3 regions of the Streptomyces sp. NPDC102490 genome follow, and region 3 is predicted to be linked to each of the others. Evidence: predicted binding sites of a transcription regulator. Region 3 holds the regulator's gene; each other region holds the start of a gene.

Region 1 (6,724 bases), on a different contig from region 3:
CACCCGTCCTACGTCAGTCACATGGAGTCCGGGCGGACGAAGCCCACGGAGGACTTCGCGCGGCGTGCCGACGAGACGCTGAACGCGGGCAAAGCGATCTGGCAGCTGTGGCGCGCCTACGAGACCGCCAAGATCCGAGCCAGTAAGACAGCCTTGGTGCCCGCCGCGCGGACCGAGCAGCCGTACGCCACCGGATCCTCCGTCCTCGTCGAGCACGACGCCGCACGCCTCGACTACGACGGGGACCGTTACCGGCTCACCATGCGGCGCCTGCTGCGCAACACAGGCACCGAGCCCATCACCCGCTACCTCATCCGCATCAGCGTCGACCGCTACCCCGGGGAACCCGAGCGGAGCAACGCCCACTACCGGTCCCACCCGCTGACCTGGAGCGAACTCGACCTCACCGCGGTGTGCCGGGGCGAGAGCATGAGGTGGCAGGCCAAGCACGACCGAGACGCCTTCAAAGAGGTCTGGCTGCTGTTCGAGAACGATCAGAGCCGGTTCCCGCTGTACCCCGGCGAGTCGGTGTGGATCGAGTACACCTACACGGTCGGCCAGGAGAAGTGGGGCCGCTGGTTCCAGCGCGCCGTCCGGCTGCCCACCGAGCACCTCGAAGTGCAGCTGGCCTTCCCGACCCGGCTCGACCCTGCGGTCTGGGGGACGGTGACCTCCATGACCGCCGAGGCATCCCCGCTCCACACTGCACCGACGCGCACTGAGGAGAACGGCGTCACCGTCTTCACCTGGTCGACGAGCCGCCCCATCCTGCACGCCCGCTATCGTCTTGAATGGCGCTTCCGGGCCGCCCCAACAGGACATGAGCACCGAGGAGTTCACGTGAGCGAGGCGCTGCCCAGCCAGCAGATGCGCGACCTCGGCGTCGTCCAAGAGGGCGCACCTATCCTCACCGAGCCCGCCAGGTCCTTCGACCTGCCCACAGAACGGGACGCCGTGGAACAGGCTGTCGAAGCCCTCTTCGCGGCTATGGAACGCATCTCCGGCGTGCACACCTTCGCCAAGGGGGCGGGTATCGCCGCACCGCAGATCGGCATGGGCCGCACCGTTGCCGTCGTCCAGCCGCCCGAAGCCGGCGCCGGGGCCATCGTCCTGGTCAACCCCCGCATCGTGGACACCTCGGAGGAGGCCGACGAGCAGTTCGAGGGGTGCCTGAGCTTCTTCGACGTACGCGGCATGGTGCCCCGGCCCCTGAGGATCACGGTAGAGACCACGGCTCTCGACGGCACCACGGTCACGACGACGTACGAACGGGGCGTGGCCCGCCTCATCGCTCACGAGATCGACCACCTCGACGGACACCTGTACACCTACCGAATGAGGCCCGGCGTGGAGCCCATCCCGGTGGCCGAGTACCGGCAGACGGGCCGCAGTTGGTCGTACGAGTCCTGACCCCTCGCCTCGTAGAACCACTGCCCCTTCGCACCGCACCCGGCCGAGAGCTTCTGCCAGGCCCCAGGAGCCCGCATGCCCGGCGTGCCGGGCAAGTGCGGGTCGGTGCAGGGGCTGCAGGGGCGGTTCGCGTGCCAGCCGGTCAGCTCAGGGTCTTGATCGCTGCCGCGTCGTACGGGGCGAGCGCGTCGAAGCGGCCGGTGAGGACCTTCTCGGCCCACTGCGGGTCCTGGAGCAGCGCGCGGCCGACGGCGACGAGGTCGAACTCGTCGCGCTCCATGCGGTCGAGGAGGTTGTCGAGGCTGCCGACCGGGGCGCCCTGGCCCTGGAAGGACTTGGTGAAGTCGCCGTCGAGGCCGACCGAGCCGACGGTGATGGCGGTCTTGCCGGTGAGCTTCTTGGTCCAGCCGGCCAGGTTGAGGTCCGAGCCCTCGAACTCGGGCAGCCAGTAGCGGCGGGTGGAGGCGTGGAAGGCGTCGACACCGGCCGAGGCGAGCGGGGCGAGGATGGCCTCCAGCTCCTGGGGCGTCTCGGCGAGGCGGGCGCCGTAGACGTCCTGCTTCCACTGGGAGTAGCGGAAGATCACGGGGAAGTCCGCGGAGACGGTCTCCCGTACGGCGGCCACGATCTCGGCGGCGAACCGGGTCCGGGCCACCGGGTCGCCGCCGTAGGCGTCGGTGCGGCGGTTGGTGCCGGACCACAGGAACTGGTCGACGAGGTAGCCGTGGGCGCCGTGGATCTCCACGCCGTCGAAGCCGATGCGCTCTGCGGCCGCGGCGGACTCGGCGAAGGCGCCGATGACGTCGTCCAGGTCGCGCTGGGTCATCGCGGTGCCGGTGGGCTCGTCCTCGCCGATGCGCAGGCCAGACGGGCCGACCGCGGGAGCCTCCGGGAAGGGCGGCTCCCCGGCCTTGCGGACCATGCCGATGTGCCACAGCTGCGGCACGATCGTGCCGCCCGCCGCGTGCACCGCCTCGGCGACCTTCGCCCACCCGGCGAGCTGCTCCTCGCCGTGGAAGCGCGGGACGCGGTCGCTCTGCCCGGCCGAGGCGTGGCCGACGTAGGTGCCCTCGGTGACGATCAGTCCGACTCCAGCGGCGGCGCGGCGGGAGTAGTACGAGACCACGTCCTCGCCGGGGACGCCGCCCGGGGAGAACATCCGGGTCATCGGCGCCATCGCGATGCGGTTGGGCACGGTGAGGCCGTTGATCGTGGCCGGGCGGGCGAGCAGTCGGGCGGCGCGGGTGGCGGCCTCGGCGGAGGTGACGGTCACGTGGGGGCTCCTGAGGTGGGTACCGGTCGGTATGTGCGTGCGCATTCATGCACTCCCCAACGGGAACCGGCCCACCCCGCCGGGCCATTCCGCCCGACGCCCCGATGTGACCCTGACAACAGCGGAAGCGGGCGGAAACGCCCGAGGGCGGCACCCCCCGCTCGGGGAGTGCCGCCCTCGGTCCGTACGGGACGGCCGATCAACCGGAACCGGTCGATCAGAAGTCCATGTCACCGCCCGGCATGCCGCCCGGGGCGCCCGCCGCGGCGGCCTTCTCCGGCTTGTCGGCGATGACGGCCTCGGTGGTGAGGAACAGCGCGGCGATGGAGGCGGCGTTCTGCAGGGCAGAGCGGGTCACCTTCGCCGGGTCGATGATGCCCTCGGCGATCATGTCGACGTACTCACCGGTCGCGGCGTTCAGGCCGTGGCCGACGGTCAGGTTGCGGACCTTCTCCACGACGACGCCGCCCTCGAGACCACCGTTGACGGCGATCTGCTTCAGCGGGGCCTCCAGGGCGAGCTTCACGGCGTTGGCGCCGGTCGCCTCGTCACCCGACAGCTCCAGCTTCTCGAAGACCTGGGAGGCCTGGAGCAGGGCCACGCCACCACCGGCGACGATGCCCTCCTCGACGGCCGCCTTCGCGTTGCGAACGGCGTCCTCGATGCGGTGCTTGCGCTCCTTGAGCTCGACCTCGGTGGCGGCACCGGCCTTGATGACGGCCACGCCGCCGGCCAGCTTCGCCAGGCGCTCCTGGAGCTTCTCGCGGTCGTAGTCCGAGTCGCTGTTCTCGATCTCGGCGCGGATCTGGTTGACGCGGCCCTGGACCTGGTCGGCCGAGCCGGCGCCGTCCACGATCGTGGTCTCGTCCTTGGTGATGACGACCTTGCGCGCGCTGCCCAGCAGGTCCAGCGTGGCGTTCTCGAGCTTGAGGCCGACCTCCTCGGAGATGACCTCGCCGCCCGTGAGGATGGCGATGTCGCCGAGCATGGCCTTGCGGCGGTCGCCGAAGCCCGGGGCCTTGACGGCGACGGACTTGAAGGTGCCGCGGATCTTGTTGACGACCAGGGTCGACAGGGCCTCGCCCTCGACGTCCTCGGCGATGATCAGCAGCGGCTTGCCCGACTGCATGACCTTCTCCAGGAGCGGCAGCAGGTCCTTGACGTTGCCGATCTTGGAGTTGGCGATCAGGATGTACGGGTCGTCGAGCGACGCCTCCATACGCTCCATGTCGGTGGCGAAGTACGCCGAGATGTAGCCCTTGTCGAAGCGCATACCCTCGGTGAGCTCCAGCTCCAGACCGAAGGTCTGGGACTCCTCGACGGTGATGACGCCTTCCTTGCCGACCTTGTCCATGGCCTCGGCGATCAGCTCGCCGATCTGGGTGTCGGCGGCGGAGATGGAGGCCGTGGAGGCGATCTGCTCCTTGGTCTCGACATCCTTGGCCTGCTCGAGCAGGGCGGCGGAGACGGCCTCGACGGCCTTCTCGATGCCGCGCTTGAGGGCCATCGGGTTGGCGCCGGCCGCGACGTTGCGCAGGCCTTCCTTGACCAGGGCCTGGGCGAGAACGGTCGCGGTGGTCGTACCGTCACCGGCGACGTCGTCCGTCTTCTTGGCGACTTCCTTGACCAGCTCGGCGCCGATCTTCTCGTACGGGTCCTCGAGTTCGATCTCCTTGGCGATGGAGACACCATCGTTGGTGATCGTGGGGGCGCCCCACTTCTTCTCGAGGACGACGTTGCGGCCCTTGGGGCCGAGCGTCACCTTGACGGCGTCCGCGAGCTGGTTCATGCCGCGCTCGAGGCCGCGCCGTGCCTCCTCGTCGAACGCGATGATCTTGGCCATGTGAAGTGGTCCCTCCAGGACTGGGGGTGATTCCTTCGGACCGCGCCCGCGCCCGCGACGGACGGCTCGCCTGCCGTGCGGTTCCTTCCCCACCCGGCCTGCGGGCCTCACCGACCCGGTCCTTCGTTGTCACTCTCACCATCAGAGTGCTAACGCCAATGATTAGCACTCGCCCCTGCCGAGTGCAAGCGCCTGCCGGGGATCGGCGCCCGCGCTCAGCCACCCGCGAACACGGACCCGGACGGGTGTCCGGACAGCCCGAAGGGCCCGCACCCCTGACGAGGTGCGGGCCCTTCGGAGAAGAACCGTTCGCTTGCGGTGGCCGAACGTCTCAGGCGCTGAGGCGAACCATGTCGGCCTGCGGGCCCTTCTGACCCTGCGAGATCTCGAACTCGACCCGCTGGCCTTCTTCGAGGGTGCGGTAGCCGTCCATCTGAATCGCGCTGTAGTGGACGAAAACATCCGCACCACCGTCGACCGCGATGAAGCCGTACCCCTTCTCCGCGTTGAACCACTTGACGGTGCCCTGAGCCATGCCTAACTCCCCTATTACTGGCCCTTGCACAGATCCGCACTTCGCGGACCCGGGTCAGACCTCGCCCCCTCACGACTGGGGGCGTGCGCCGGAACGCGTCGACCGCGGCTGAATGTATCTGTCCAACTGCCGTCTGCAACAGGTCAGTCGGACGAGAAATCTGGACGCGCCCGGTCCGGAATGTGGCGAGAATTCGCCTGAATTCGGGTCAAGTCGGGGCACGCAAAGGGAACAAAAGCCGCAGAATACGCTCGCACTTTGGCTGCTTCTTGTCGGGCGGGCGGCAGGAATTAACGGTTCCCGTTGTGCCGATCGGGAGCGCGTTCCCCAACTCTACCGCGCTCAACCACATGGAATTGCCCCCTCCGTTTCTCTTACGGAGAGGGCAATACGCACTACAAGGTGTATCCGCGTCCGTTTCAGCCGCCGGCGACCGCCGGGATGATCGAGACGCCCGCGCCGTCCGGCGTCGCGGTCTGAAGGCCCTGCTCGAAGCGGACGTCGTCGTCGTTGACGTAGACGTTGACGAAGCGGCGCAGCTTGCCCTGGTCGTCCAGGACGCGGGCGGCGATGCCGGTGTGGTGCTTCTCCAGGTCGGAGATGACCTCGCCGAGGGTGGCGCCGTCGGCGCTCACCTCGGCCTTGCCGCCGGTGTAGGTGCGCAGGATGGTCGGGATACGAACGGTCACGCTCATGCGAGGCCAGCCTCTCGGAAGGAGTCCAGGTTGGGGCGGATCGTGGCGGTGACGCCGGTGCCGGCCACCGCGTCGAGGGTCTTCAGGCCGTCGCCGGTGTTCAGGACGACCGTGGTGAGCGACGGGTCCAGCACGCCGTCCTCGATCAGCTTCTTCGTGACGCCGACGGTCACGCCGCCCGCCGTCTCCGCGAAGATGCCCTCGGTGCGGGCGAGCAGCTTGATCGCGTCCACGACCTGCTCGTCGGTCACGTCCTCCACGGCGCCGCCGGTGCGGCGGGCGATGTCCAGGACGTAGGGGCCGTCGGCCGGGTTGCCGATGGCCAGCGACTTGGCGATGGTGTTCGGCTTCTGCGGGCGGACCACGTCGTGCCCGGCCTTGTACGCGGTGGAGACCGGCGAGCAGCCCTCGGCCTGCGCGCCGAAGATCTTGTACGGCTTGTCCTCGACCAGGCCGAGCTCGATCAGCTCCTTCAGCCCCTTGTCGATCTTCGTCAGCTGGGAGCCGGAGGCGATCGGCACCACGATCTGGTCGGGCAGCTGCCAGCCGAGCTGCTCGCAGATCTCGTACGCGAGGGTCTTGGAGCCCTCGGCGTAGTACGGCCGCAGGTTGACGTTGACGAAGCCCCAGCCCTCGCCGGCCGGGTCGCCGATCAGCTCGGAGCAGAAGCGGTTCACGTCGTCGTAGTTGCCCTCGATGCCGACCAGCTCGCCGCCGTAGACGGCGGCCATGACGACCTTGCCCTGCTCCAGGTCGTGCGGGATGAACACGCAGGAGCGGAAACCGGCCCGGGCGGCGGCGGCGCCGACGGCACCGGCGAGATTGCCGGTGGAGGAGCAGGAGAGCGTGGTGAAGCCGAAGGCGCGGGCGGCCTCGATGGCCTGGGCGACGACGCGGTCCTTGAAGGAGTGCGTGGGGTTGCCGGAGTCGTCCTTCACGTACAGCCCGCCGGTGACGCCCAGCTCGCG
Region 2 (6,724 bases), on a different contig from region 3:
CCCGTCGACCTGCTGGTCAACAACGCCGGTTTCGGCAACAAAGGCCGTTTCCTCGACGTGCCGATGGCCGACGAGCTGACCATGCTCAAGGTGCACTGCGAGGCGGTGCTCCGGCTGACCTCGGCGGCGGTGGAGGCGATGCGGGAACGGGGCCGCGGCGGCGTCGTCAACGTGGCCTCCGTCGCCGCCTTCGTCCCGCGCGGCACCTACGGCGCCTCCAAGGCCTGGGTCGTCCAGTTCACCCAGGGCGTGGCGAAGGACCTGGCCGGCAGCGGCGTACGCCTGATGGCCCTGGCCCCCGGCTTCGTGCGCACCGAGTTCCACGAGCGGGCCGGCATGGGCACGGACAACATCCCGAACTGGATGTGGCTCGACGCGGACAACGTCGTCGCCGCGGCCCTCGCCGACCTGTCGCGCGGCAAGTCCCTGTCGATCCCCGACCCCCGCTACAAGACCCTGATGGGCGCGGCGAAGCTGGTACCGCGGGGCCTGCTGGGCGGAATCACCTCACGCACGGGACGAAAGTACGGGCCGCAGTAGAAGGGAGAGCCGCTGCCCCCGCTTGCCTGCTCACTGAGGCTCGTCAGGGGAAGCACCCCCAAGGGGCGCGGGGAACTGCGCGACCAGCCACAGCGGCACCGCACCCGGCAACGAACCCGACGGGCCAGACGCGTCCCCGACACCGGCGCCACCGAAGCAACGGTGCCCGGCCCCCCGCAGGGGACCGGGCACCGTAAGGCTCAGCGCAGCGCTCAGTGGGAGTGGCCGTGGCCGTGGCCTGCGGCGGCCGGCTCTTCCTCTTCCTTCTTCTCGACGACCAGGGTCTCGGTCGTCAGCAGGAGGGAGGCGATGGAGGCGGCGTTCTCCAGGGCGGAGCGGGTGACCTTCACCGGGTCGATGACGCCGGCCTTGACCAGGTCGCCGTACTCGCCGGTGGCGGCGTTGAAGCCCTGGCCCTTGTCGAGCTCGGCGACCTTGGAGGTGATGACGTAACCCTCCAGGCCGGCGTTCTCGGCGATCCAGCGCAGCGGCTCGACGGCGGCGCGGCGGACGACCGCGACACCGGTGGCCTCGTCGCCGGTCTTGCCGAGGTTGCCCTCGAGGACCTTGACGGCGTGGACCAGCGCGGAGCCACCACCGGAGACGATGCCCTCCTCGACCGCGGCGCGGGTCGCGGAGATGGCGTCCTCCAGACGGTGCTTGCGCTCCTTCAGCTCCACCTCGGTGGCGGCGCCGACCTTGATCACGCACACGCCGCCGGCCAGCTTCGCGAGGCGCTCCTGGAGCTTCTCGCGGTCCCAGTCGGAGTCCGTGGACTCGATCTCGGCCTTGATCTGGTTGATGCGGCCCTCGACCTCGTCGCGCTTGCCGGCACCGTCGACGATGGTGGTGTCGTCCTTGGTGACGGTGATGCGGCGGGCGGTGCCGAGCACGTCCAGGCCGACCTGGTCGAGCTTGAGGCCGACCTCCTCGGAGATGACCGTGGCGCCGGTGAGGACGGCCATGTCCTGGAGCATCGCCTTGCGGCGGTCGCCGAAGCCGGGCGCCTTGACGGCCACCGCGTTGAAGGTGCCGCGGATCTTGTTGACGACGAGGGTGGAGAGCGCCTCGCCCTCCAGGTCCTCGGCGATGATCAGCAGCGGCTTGGAGGCGTTGGCCTGGATGACCTTCTCCAGCAGCGGCAGCAGGTCCGCGATGGAGGAGATCTTGCCCTGGTTGATCAGGATGTACGGGTCGTCGAGGACGGCCTCCATGCGCTCCTGGTCCGTCACGAAGTACGGCGACAGGTAGCCCTTGTCGAAGGCCATGCCCTCGGTGAAGTCCAGCTCCAGACCGAAGGTGTTGGACTCCTCGACGGTGATGACACCGTCCTTGCCGACCTTGTCCATCGCCTCGGCGATCAGCTCGCCGACCTGCTGGTCCTGGGCGGACAGCGCGGCCACGGCGGCGATGTCGGACTTCTCGTCGATCGGGCGGGCGGTGGCGAGAAGGTCTTCCGACACGGCTGCGACGGCCGCGTCGATGCCCTTCTTCAGCAGCGCCGGGGAGGCACCGGCGGCGACGTTCTTCAGGCCCTCGCGCACCAGCGCCTGGGCGAGCACGGTGGCGGTGGTGGTGCCGTCACCCGCGATGTCGTTGGTCTTGGTCGCCACCTCCTTCACCAGCTGGGCGCCGAGGTTCTCGTACGGGTCCTCGATCTCGACCTCGCGGGCGATGGTGACGCCGTCGTTGGTGATGGTGGGGGCGCCGAACTTCTTGTCGATGACGACGTTGCGGCCCTTGGGGCCGATCGTCACCTTCACGGTGTCGGCGAGCTTGTTGACGCCGCGCTCGAGGGCGCGACGGGCGTCCTCGTCGAACTTCAGGATCTTCGCCATGGGAGCGTGAGCCCTCTTCCGGAAATCTTGGGGTTATACGGCAACTGCGCCCCCGACGCCCGGCTTTTTATGGTCGCGGGAGCCAGGGGCGCAGCTGGAAAGCAAGGTGCTTCGGTGAAGTGAGGTGCTACTTCTACTTCTCGACGATCGCGAGCACGTCGCGGGCCGAGAGGACGAGGTACTCCTCGCCGTTGTACTTCACCTCGGTGCCGCCGTACTTGCTGTAGAGCACGACGTCGCCGACGCTGACGTCGAGCGGAAGACGGTTGCCGTCCTCGAAGCGGCCCGGGCCCACGGCCAGGACGACGCCCTCCTGGGGCTTCTCCTTGGCGGTGTCCGGAATGACCAGGCCCGAAGCCGTGGTCTGCTCGGCGTCGAGCGGCTGGACCACAATGCGGTCCTCGAGCGGCTTGATGGCAACCTTGGAGCTGGCGGTCGTCACGATCCGACCTCCCCCTTCGGAGATCTCACGGGGTTAACTGTCTGAGGTGGCGACCAGGTCGATCCGTCGTCGCGGGTGCCGGACCTGCCCGTCGCTGTGTTGGCACTCTCCGGTGGGGAGTGCCAGACCCGAGACTATGACCGCGATTAGCACTCGGTCAAGCGGAGTGCCAATGCCGGCGGCGCGTCGGCGGGGTTTTTGGTGTGAACGCCGGTCCGTGAGGGCACCCCGCGTCGGTGCCGGGCTCCCTGGGGGCTGCGCCCCCAGACCCCGCTTTCGGCCTGGACGGCCTCGTCCTCAAACGCCGGACGGGCTGTAATCACAAGTACTTTTCCAAGTTGCCCACCCTCAGTCCCCGCCCCTCGATCGTCCGCAGCAGACGTTCCGTGCGGGCCGTCAGGTCGGTGGCCGTCGGGTGGTCCGGGGCGACGGCGATGATGTCGCCGGGGTGGAGGCGGTGGTCGCCGCGGGTGTAGGTGAGGGCGCCCTCGGCGTCGAGGGTGGCGCGCCACAGGACGAGGGCCGTGATGCCGCAGTCGGCGGCGGCGCGCAGGGTCGTGGTGTCGTACGTGCCGTGCGGCGGGCGGAAGAGGTGGGCGCGGGCGCCGAAGCGCGACCTGAGCTTGGTCTGCTGGCCGCAGATCTCGGCGCGCTGCCCGGCATACGGCAGGCCGCGCAGGGAGCGGTGGTCGAGGGTGTGGTTCTGGAGGCTCGCGCCGAACGGGCGCAGCCGGGCGAAGTCGCCGTACGCCGGTCCGGCGACGGTGTCGGTGAGGAACAGGGTGACCGGGAGGTGCCGTTCGCGGACCAGGCCGGCGAAGGCGGGGTCGCGCTCGGCGCTGTCGTCGTAGGTGAGGAAGACGACCGGGTCGTCGGTGCGGACGTGGTCCACGACCGGGGGCAGCCGCCGTCCCTGGTCGGCGTCCTGGGCGGGGTCGCCGGCCGCCGCCGCGGGTCCGGCGGGGGCGGCGGGTCGGTCGCAGGCGGCGAGCGGGAGCAGCAGGGCGGCCAGGACGGCGCCGGCCGGTCGGAACCGCCCTCGCCTCACAGGTAGTCCTCCAGGCGGGCCACCGCGTACCCGTCGGCGGTGATCCGGTCCAGGAAGCGGCGGACCATGTCGGTCATCGTGCCGTCCCAGTCGTCGGTGCCCCGGAAGTGGGTGAGGACGATGTCGCCGGGGTGCAGGTCCTGGTCCCACTCGCGGTACTCCCAGTGGTCGACGTACACCTCCTCGCTCCAGATCGGGGCGTACTCGATGCCGCAGGACTTGGCGGCGCGCAGGGTGTCGCCGTCGTAGTTGCCGAAGGGCGGGCGGAAGAGGACGGGGCGCTTGCCGTAGCGCTTCTCCATCACGTCCTGCATGCCGCAGATCTCCTGCTTCTGCTCCTCGTAGGAGAGCGCGGGGAGGTAGGGGTGGCTCAGGGTGTGGTTGTTGAGGGTGACGCCGCGGGCCTGCATCTCCTTGAAGTAGCCGTAGTCGTCCTTGATCTCCTCGTCGGTGAGGAAGACGGTGTACGGGATCTTCAGCTCGCTCATCATCCTCAGGAACGCCGGGTCCTTCTCGGCGCCGTCGTCGATCGTGAGGAAGACGATCTTCTCCTTGGTGGGGACCGTGGTGAAGACCGGCGGGAGGCCGTCCTCCTCCTGGCCGTCGACCTCGAAGCCCTCGCGGGCCTTGATCTCCGGCTTCTTCCCGGGAGGCGCGGGGGCGGTGAGCGGGACCTTCTCGAGGTTCCAGCGCTTGGCGGCGGCGACCAGGGCGGCCCGGGCCTCGCGCGCCTTGGCCGCGCCGTCGACCGCGCGGGCCGGGGGTGCCTGCTGGCCGGCGGCGCCCCGCACCGCCTGGTCGTCGCCCTGCGCGCAGCCGGCGGCGAGGGCGGCGACGGCGAGGACGGCGGTGACACGAGGCGCCCGGGACACGCGACGCGACGCCCGACTTTTGTCATTTTGTACGACTGCTCGCATGGTGCCGGATCCTCGCAGTCCCCCGCCGCCGAACCCGGCCCGACACCGCGCCGGAGGCACACCATCCACCGACTGGCCCACAATGAGTCGGTGAACGACCTGGACTCCCTCCTCGCCCTGCTCGCCCCCGAAGGCCGCGCGCTCCTCGACGAGGTGCGCGACACCGACCCCGCGCGGGAGTTGGCGGTCGCGACCCGACTGCGGCGCACGCATCCCGCCGGGCTGGTGTCGGCGGCGCTCGGGCAGGCGCGGCTGCGGCAGCGCGCGGTGGCGAAGTTCGGGGCCGAGGACGCCGGGCGGATGCTCTTCACGCCCAACGGGGTCGAGCAGTCGACCCGGGCGAGTGTGGCGGCGTACCGGGCGGAGTGCCTGCGGGCGCTCGGGGTGCGGTCGGTGGCCGACCTGTGCTGCGGGATCGGCGGTGACGCGATCGCGTTCGCCCGGGCCGGGATCCGGGTGCTCGCCGTCGACCGCGACCCGGTCACCGCGGCGGCGGCCCGCGCCAACGCCGACGCGCTCGGTCTCGCCGGCCTGATCGAGGTGCGCGAGGCCGACGTGACGGAGGTGGACACGGCCGGGTACGACGCCGTGTTCGTCGACCCCGCCCGGCGCTCCTCCCGACGCGGCCGGATCTTCGACCCGGAGGCGTACTCCCCGCCCCTGTCCTGGGCCGTGTCCGCCGCGCTCGGGGCACCGGTCGGCCTGCTGAAGATCGCGCCCGGCATTCCGCACGAGGCGATCCCCCCGGAGGCGACGGCCGAGTGGGTCTCGGACGGCGGGGACGTCAAGGAGGCCATGCTGTGGTTCGGCCGGGACGTGACGCCGGGGGCGCGGCGGGCGACGCTGCTGCCCGCCGTGGCGGGGCTCCGCGTGACCCCCGAGACCATGCTCCCGGACCCCGGGGTGCGGCCGGTCGGGAGGTACCTCTACGAGCCGGACGGCGCCGTCATCCGCGCCCACCTGGTCGCCGAGGTGGCCGAGGAGGTGGGGGGCGGGCTGATCGACCCGACCATCGCCTACGTCGCCGCCGACGAACGGCACCGCACGCCGTACGCCACCGCCTACGAGATCACCGATCAACTCCCGTTCAACGTCAAGAAGCTGAAGGCGCTGCTGCGGGAGCGCGGGGTCGGCACGCTGACCGTGAAGAAGCGGGGCTCGGCGGTGGAGCCGGAGGAACTGCGCAGGAAGGTCAGGCCGCAGGGGCCGAACGCCGCGACCGTGTTCCTGACCCGGGTCGCGGGGGCGCCGACGATGCTGATCGGGCATCCGGCGGGCTAGCCGGCCGCCTCCCGGGCGCGGCGCAGCAGGAGGGCGTGTTCGCGGGCGTTGCGGGTCAGGGACGCGGCCCGTTCGAACTCGGTGCGGGCCTCGGCCCCGCGGCCCAGGCGGAGCAGGAGGTCGCCGCGGACGCTGGGGAGCAGGTGGTACCCGCGCAGGGCGGGTTCGGCGGCGAGGGCGTCGACGAGGGCCAGGGCGGGGGCGGGGCCCTCGGCCATGGAGACGGCGACCGCGCGGTTGAGTTCGACGACCGGGGACGGGGCGCGGGCCGCGAGCAGGCCGTAGAGCGCGGCGATGCGGGGCCAGTCGGTCTCCTCGTACGTGTAGGCCGTCGCGTGGCAGGCGGCGATCGCGGCCTGGAGGACGTACGGGCCCGGGGCGCCGGAGCCGGTGGTGGCGCGGGCGTGGTCGAGGGCGGTGATGCCGCGGGCGATGAGCAGGCGGTTCCAGCGGTGGCGGTTCTGGTCCTTCAGCAGCACCGGCTCGCCGTCGGGGCCGGTGCGGGCGGCGGTGCGGGAGGACTGGAACTCCAGCAGCGCCGTCAGGCCGTGGACCTCGGGTTCCTTCGGCATCAGGGCGGACAGGACGCGGGCCAGGCGCAGGGCGTCCTCGCACAGGGCGGGGCGGAGCCAGTCGTCGCCGGCGGTGGCCGCGTAAC
Region 3 (6,724 bases):
CGGCGCGCGCCACCCGGGCGCGTGCGCCGGGGACGGCGACCGAACCGGACGCCGTACGAGAGGGGCGCGCGGGACTGGAGGAGGAGGGGCGGACCAGCGTCACCACGCGGCCCTCCAGCAGGAAGCCGCGCGGTTCCAGGGGGAAGACCCGGTGCTTGCCGAAGCGGTCCTCCAGGGTCACCGTGCCCGCCTCGCAGCCGATGACGGCGCCGCAGAACCCGGTGCCGGGCTCCTCGACCACCAGGCCGGGGTCGGCCGGTACCTCGGGAACGGGCTGCGGTTTCTTCCACGGAGGGGTCAGGTCGGCGGAGTACTGGCGCATTCCGCCGACGATACGAGGAACGCCCGCCCCGTGATCAACGCGACACGCCGAACCGGGCGGCCAGCACGTCCCGTTGGGCCCGGACGAAGGCCGCGTCCACCACCGCTCCGTGACCGGGGACGTACAGCGCGTCGTCGCCGCCCAGCTTCAGCAGCCGGTCCAGGGCGGCCGGCCAGCGCGCCGGTACGGCGTCGGGGCCCGCCTGCGGCTCGCCGGACTCCTCGACCAGGTCGCCGCAGAAGACCACCGCCGGGGTGCCCGGCACCCGTACCGCGAGGTCGTGCCCGGTGTGTCCCGGGCCCACGTCGGCCAGCCGGACCCGCCGTCCACCGCCCAGGTCGAGCACGCGCTCGCCGCGGACCTCGTGGCCGACGGGGGCGAGCGCGTCGGCGGCCTCCGCCGCCCGCCGCGCGTCCAGGCCCTCCGCCACCGCGTCCGCGTGCAGCGCCTGCCGCCCCGGTCCGCCGGGCGCGAACAGCGCGCCCGTGCCCACCGCGCCGTACACCTGCGCGTCGGGGAAGGCCGCGGCGCCGAAGACGTGGTCGAAGTGCGGGTGGGTCAGCGCGAGATGTGTCACACGGCGGCCGGCCAGCCGCCGCGCCTCCTCGCGCAACCGGGCGCCCTCGTCCAGGCTCGACCCCGCGTCCACCATCAGCGCCGCCTCGGCGCCGAGCACCAGCCCCGCCGTGCAGTCCCACCCCGGCAGCCGGCACCGCCCCACCCCGTCCGCCAGCCGCTCCCAGCCCAGCTCTGCCCAAGTCACCGTCACGGCGACGACGCTAACGGCTTGGTCCCGGCCTTGCCGGGGGCGTACCCCGCGGCCGTACACTGGGGCCGGGGAAGTCTGGCACTCGTGCGCCATGAGTGCCAGGACAGACAGGCCGGAAACGGGCGGACGGACAGCTGGAGGTGTGCGCCGATGCTCAGTGAACGCAGGCTGAAGGTGCTGCGCGCCATCGTCCAGGACTACGTCGGCACCGAGGAACCGGTCGGTTCCAAGGCCCTCACCGAGCGGCACAACCTCGGCGTCTCCCCGGCCACCGTGCGCAATGACATGGCGGCCCTGGAGGACGAGGGGTTCATCGCCCAGCCGCACACCAGCGCCGGGCGCATCCCGACCGACAAGGGCTACCGGCTCTTCGTCGACAAGCTGGCCGGCGTCAAGCCGATGACCGCGCCCGAGCGGCGTGCCATCCAGAACTTCCTGGAGGGCGCCGTCGACCTCGACGACGTGGTGGCCCGCACGGTGCGGCTGCTCGCGCAGCTCACCCGGCAGGTCGCCGTGGTGCAGTACCCGTCGCTGACCCGTTCGACGGTGCGGCACGTGGAGCTGCTCTCGCTCGCGCCCGCGCGGCTGATGCTGGTGCTGATCACGGACACCGGCCGGGTCGAGCAGCGGATGGTCGACTGCCCGGCGCCGTTCGGCGAGGCGGCGGTGGCCGATCTGCGGGCGCGGCTCAACAGCCGGATCGCGGGGCGCCGTTTCACGGATGTGCCGTCTCTGGTGGAAGATCTGCCGGAGGCCTTCGAGGCCGAGGATCGCGGTACGGTCTCCACCGTGCTCTCCACTCTCCTGGAGACGCTGGTCGAGGAGAACGAGGAGCGGCTGATGATCGGCGGCACCGCCAATCTGACCCGCTTCGGGCACGACTTCCCCTTGGTGATCCGGCCGGTGCTGGAGGCACTGGAGGAGCAGGTCGTGCTCCTCAAGCTGCTCGGCGAGGCGAAGGATCCGGGCGTGACTGTACGGATCGGTCATGAGAACGCCCACGAGGGACTCAACTCAACGTCCGTCGTGTCGGTCGGCTACGGTTCGGGCGGCGAGGCGGTTGCCAAGCTCGGCGTGGTCGGACCGACCCGCATGGACTACCCGGGAACGATGGGAGCGGTACGCGCAGTGGCACGGTACGTCGGACAGATCCTGGCGGAGTCGTAGGTGGCCACGGACTACTACGCCGTACTCGGCGTGCGCCGCGACGCTTCCCAGGACGAGATCAAGAAGGCGTTCCGGAGGCTCGCCCGCGAGCTGCACCCGGACGTCAACCCCGATCCGAAGACCCAGGAGCGGTTCAAGGAGATCAACGCCGCCTACGAGGTGCTGTCGGACCCGCAGAAGAAGCAGGTCTACGACCTCGGCGGCGACCCCCTCTCGCAGGCCGCCGGCGGTGGCGCGGGCGGCTTCGGCGCGGGTGGCTTCGGGAACTTCTCGGACATCATGGACGCGTTCTTCGGTACGGCGTCGCAGCGCGGGCCGCGCTCGCGCACCCGCCGGGGCCAGGACGCGATGATCCGCATCGAGGTGGAGCTGGACGAGGCCGCGTTCGGTACGACCAAGGACATCCAGGTCGACACCGCGGTCGTCTGCAACACCTGCAACGGCGAGGGCGCGGCGCCCGGCACGTCGGCCCAGACGTGTGACATGTGCCGCGGCCGCGGTGAGGTCTCGCAGGTCACCCGGTCCTTCCTGGGCCAGGTCATGACCTCGCGGCCCTGCCCGCAGTGCCAGGGCTTCGGCACCGTGGTCCCGACCCCGTGCCCGGAGTGCGCGGGCGACGGCCGGGTCCGTTCCCGGCGCACCCTGACCGTGAAGATCCCGGCCGGTGTCGACAACGGCACCCGGATCCAGCTCGCGGGCGAGGGCGAGGTCGGCCCCGGCGGCGGCCCCGCCGGCGACCTGTACGTCGAGATCCACGAGCTGCCGCACTCGACCTTCCAGCGCCGCGGCGACGACCTGCACTGCACGGTCACCATCCCGATGACGGCGGCGGCCCTCGGCACCAAGGTGCCGCTGGAGACCCTCGACGGCATGGAGGAGGTCGACATCCGCCCGGGCACCCAGTCCGGCCAGTCGATCCCGAAGCACGGCCGGGGCGTCACCCACCTGCGCGGCGGCGGCCGGGGCGACCTCATCGTCCACGTCGAGGTCACCACCCCCGGCAAGCTCGACCCCGAACAGGAACGCCTCCTGCGCGAGCTGGCCAAACTCCGCGGCGAGGAACGCCCGACCGGGCAGTTCCAGCCCGGGCAGCAAGGGCTGTTCTCGCGGCTGAAGGACGCGTTCAACGGGCGCTGAGACGCGGCCCGGCGGGCGGTGGTCGACTGTGCCGGTGTGGGCGGCGGCCGGGAGCCTGCCGGGGGTCCGGGGGTTGCCCCCGGGCAGGCACAGTCAGCCCGGGCAGCAAGGGCTGTTCTCGCGGCTGAAGGACGCGTTCAACGGGCGCTGAGGCGCGGCTGGGCGGGGGGCCAAGGGCCCTCCGGGGATGCGGATGCTTCTGGCGTATGCCGTCGGAAGCCCGGATTCGGACTTGTGTGGGGGACGTGACAACATGCCGTCATGTCCTCCGCACTGACCGATCTCTTCCCCTACCCGATCGTGCAGGCGCCCATGGCGGGCGGCGTCTCCGTGCCACGGCTCGCGGCCGCGGTGTCCGAGGCGGGCGGGCTGGGCTTCCTGGCCGCGGGGTACAAGACCGCGGACGGGATGTACCAGGAGATCAAACAGCTGCGGGGACTGACGAGCCGCCCCTTCGGCGTCAACCTCTTCCTGCCGCAGACGGAGACGGCCGACCTCGCCGCCGTCGACGTCTACGCCCACCAGCTGGCCGGCGAGGCCGCCTGGTACGAGACGGAGCTGGGCGACCCCGACTCGGGCCGGGACGACGGCTACGACACCAAGCTCGCCGTACTGCTGGACAACCCCGTACCGGTGGTGTCCTTCCACTTCGGCGTGCCGAGCCGTGAGGTCGTCGACTCCCTGCACCGCGTGGGCACCTTCGCCCTGGTCGGCGCGACCACCGCGGACGAGGCCCGGGCCGTCGAGCGGTCCGGCGCCGACGCGGTGATCGCCCAGGGCGTCGAGGCCGGCGGCCACCAGGGCACCCACCGGGACAACCCGGAGACCGACGGCGCCGGCACCGGCCTGCTGTCGCTGGTCGCCCAGGTCCGGGAGGCGGTGAGCCTGCCGGTCGTCGCCGCCGGCGGCATCATGCGCGGCAGCCAGATCGCCGCGGTCCTCGCCGCCGGGGCGAGCGCGGCCCAGCTCGGCACCGCCTTCCTCGCCACCGCGGAGTCCGGCGCGCACGACCTGCACAAGCAGGCGCTGACCAACCCGCTGTACGTCCGCACCGAACTCACCCGCGCCTTCTCCGGCCGCCCCGCCCGCGGCCTGGTCAACCGCTTCCTGCGCGAGCACGGTCCCTACGCCCCCGCCGCCTACCCGGAGCTGCACCACCTCACCGCGCCGCTGCGCAAGGCCGCGGCGAAGGCGGGCGACGCGCAGGGCATGGCACTGTGGGCGGGACAGGGCCACCGGATGGCCCGGGAACTGCCCGCCGGACAGCTGGTGGAGGTGCTGGCGGCCGAACTCGCCGCCGCCGGGACAGCGTTGTCGGGCTATGCGACGGGAGGCGGCGCGCGATGACGGCACCGGTGTTCGTGGCCGACTCCCTGCGGCCCCAGGACCTGACCGCGGGCGAATACGTCCTGGACGGCCCGGAGGGGCGGCACGCCGTCTCCGTGAAGCGGCTGCGGGCGGGCGAGGAGGTCGTCCTCACCGACGGGCACGGCCGCTGGGCCGAGGGCGTCGTGAAGGCCGCCGAGGGCAAGGACCGCCTGGTCGTCACCGTCGTGGACGGCGTACGGGAGGAGCCCGTCGAGCAGCCCCGCATCACCGTCGTCCAGGCCCTGCCCAAGGGCGACCGCGGTGAGCTGGCCGTCGAGACGATGACCGAGGTCGGCGTCGACGCCATCGTGCCCTGGGCGGCGTCCCGGTGCATCACGCAGTGGAAGGGCGAGCGCGGCCTGAAGGCGCTCGGCAAGTGGCGGGCGACGGCCCGCGAGGCGGGCAAGCAGTCCCGCCGGGTCCGCTTCCCCGACGTCGCGGACGCGGCGACGAGCAAGCAGGTTGCCTCACTTCTGGCCGAGGCCGACTTCGCCGCCGTACTCCACGAGAGCGGCGAGGAACCCCTGTCCGCCGTCGCACTCCCCGACAGCGGCCACATCGTGCTCGTCGTCGGCCCCGAAGGGGGCGTGTCCCCCGAGGAGTTGGCCCTGTTCGCCGAGGCCGGTGCGGGGCCCTACCGGCTGGGCCGCAGCGTCCTGCGCACCTCCACCGCGGGCACCGCCGCGACCGCCGTGCTCCTGGCCCGCACCGGCCGCTGGTCCTGACCCGCCGACCGCGGGACGCGCCGACGCCGTACCGCGACGGCGTGCGGGTGCGGTCCGTCCACCGGTGGGACGCGTGGCCCGGGGCGCCACGGTGGTGAGGAGTGGCCGTATGCGCCCTACCGCCGGTCCCGGGGCGGTGGCAGGCTGCCCCGCATGGGGGCTTCGAGACGGATTTGGCGCATGGCTCCGGTGGTGGTCGGCTCGGCCGTCGCCGTCGGCACACTCGTCGCGTGCGACCCGGGCGGGCTCAGCTCCGCGTCGGTGGCGTACACGACCGACCGGACCGTGACCCGTGAACTGGAGCGGCAGAAGGCCGAGGTGAGCTGGCTCACCTGCACCGCGTCCTTCGGCGACAAGGACACCACCGCGTCGGCGACCGAGAAGGCCGTCGCCTCCGTCGACTGCGAGGGCAGGACGGACACCGGACAGGACATCACCGTCGACGGCAAGGTCACCCGGGTCGTCAACGGCGCCTGCGTGCGGGGGAACCTGACCGCGAAGGTGGACGGCAAGGAGTGGTTCCGGGTCAACGGGCTGGGCGACTGCGACGCCACCAGCGCACCGCCCGCGAACCGGCCCTCCCCGCACGGGCCCGGGCCCACCGTGACCGTCACCCGGACCATCTGGTGCCCGGACGACCCGCACTGCCGGCCGGTGGAGGGCAAGTAGCCCACCTCCGGCGGGCCATGGCGCCCGGCGGCCGGGAAGTGATCCAAACCTCTGTCGGCGGGCGGCGCCCCTGCATAGGGTATGGGGGTGACTCAGCCCGCAGCGCCTGCCTACCTCCGCTTTCCGCACCCGCACGGCGAGTTGGTCGCCTTCACCGCCGAGGACGACGTGTGGCTCGCCCCGCTCGACGGCGGCCGGGCCTGGCGGGTCAGCGCCGACAACGTGCCGGTGAACCACCCCCGCATCTCGCCCGACGGCACCGCGGTCGCCTGGACCTCCACCCGCGACGGCGCCCCCGAGGTGCACGTCGCGCCCGTCGACGGCGGTCCCGCCCGGCGCCTCACCCACTGGGGCAGCATCAGGACCCAGGTCCGCGGCTGGACCGCCGACGGCCGCGTCCTCGCCCTCAGCACCTACGGCCAGGCCAGCCTGCGCCGCAGCTGGGCCCGCGCCGTCCCGCTCGACGGCGGACCGGCGGCCACCCTGCCGTACGGGCCCGTCGGCGATGTCGCCCAGGGCCCGCACACCGTGCTGCTGTCCGCGCCGATGGGCCGCGAGGCCGCCTGG

The links. Region 3 encodes HrcA, which represses chaperone genes, less so after heat shock. Its sites were predicted from a motif close to TTNGCACTCNGNNNNNCNGAGTGCNAA; they were not measured.
Region 1: a site for HrcA is predicted at 4,653-4,679, ahead of groL (chaperonin GroEL). Genes of this name have one in related genera too.
Region 2: a site for HrcA is predicted at 2,967-2,993, ahead of groES (co-chaperone GroES). Genes of this name have one in related genera too.

The regions. Positions count from the first base shown of each region.
Region 1 is NZ_JBIWJU010000006.1:386,657-393,380, forward strand. It holds gene ACIRGB_RS16085 (peptide deformylase) at 1-1,410, shown strand, start outside; gene ACIRGB_RS16090 (NADH:flavin oxidoreductase) at 1,553-2,683, opposite strand; gene groL (chaperonin GroEL) at 2,901-4,526, opposite strand; gene ACIRGB_RS16100 (cold-shock protein) at 4,858-5,061, opposite strand; gene ACIRGB_RS16105 (MoaD/ThiS family protein) at 5,481-5,756, opposite strand; gene thrC (threonine synthase) at 5,753-6,724, opposite strand, start outside.
Region 2 is NZ_JBIWJU010000001.1:686,280-693,003, forward strand. It holds gene ACIRGB_RS03100 (SDR family NAD(P)-dependent oxidoreductase) at 1-540, shown strand, start outside; gene groL (chaperonin GroEL) at 753-2,378, opposite strand; gene groES (co-chaperone GroES) at 2,512-2,820, opposite strand; gene ACIRGB_RS03115 (polysaccharide deacetylase family protein) at 3,140-3,868, opposite strand; gene ACIRGB_RS03120 (polysaccharide deacetylase family protein) at 3,865-4,785, opposite strand; gene ACIRGB_RS03125 (methyltransferase domain-containing protein) at 4,876-6,066, shown strand; gene ACIRGB_RS03130 (RNA polymerase sigma factor) at 6,063-6,724, opposite strand, start outside.
Region 3 is NZ_JBIWJU010000007.1:110,943-117,666, reverse strand. It holds gene ACIRGB_RS17500 (DUF3097 domain-containing protein) at 1-322, opposite strand, end outside; gene ACIRGB_RS17495 (MBL fold metallo-hydrolase) at 357-1,091, opposite strand; gene hrcA (heat-inducible transcriptional repressor HrcA) at 1,242-2,258, shown strand; gene dnaJ (molecular chaperone DnaJ) at 2,259-3,395, shown strand; gene ACIRGB_RS17480 (nitronate monooxygenase) at 3,657-4,742, shown strand; gene ACIRGB_RS17475 (16S rRNA (uracil(1498)-N(3))-methyltransferase) at 4,739-5,488, shown strand; gene ACIRGB_RS17470 (hypothetical protein) at 5,669-6,157, shown strand; gene ACIRGB_RS17465 (S41 family peptidase) at 6,239-6,724, shown strand, end outside.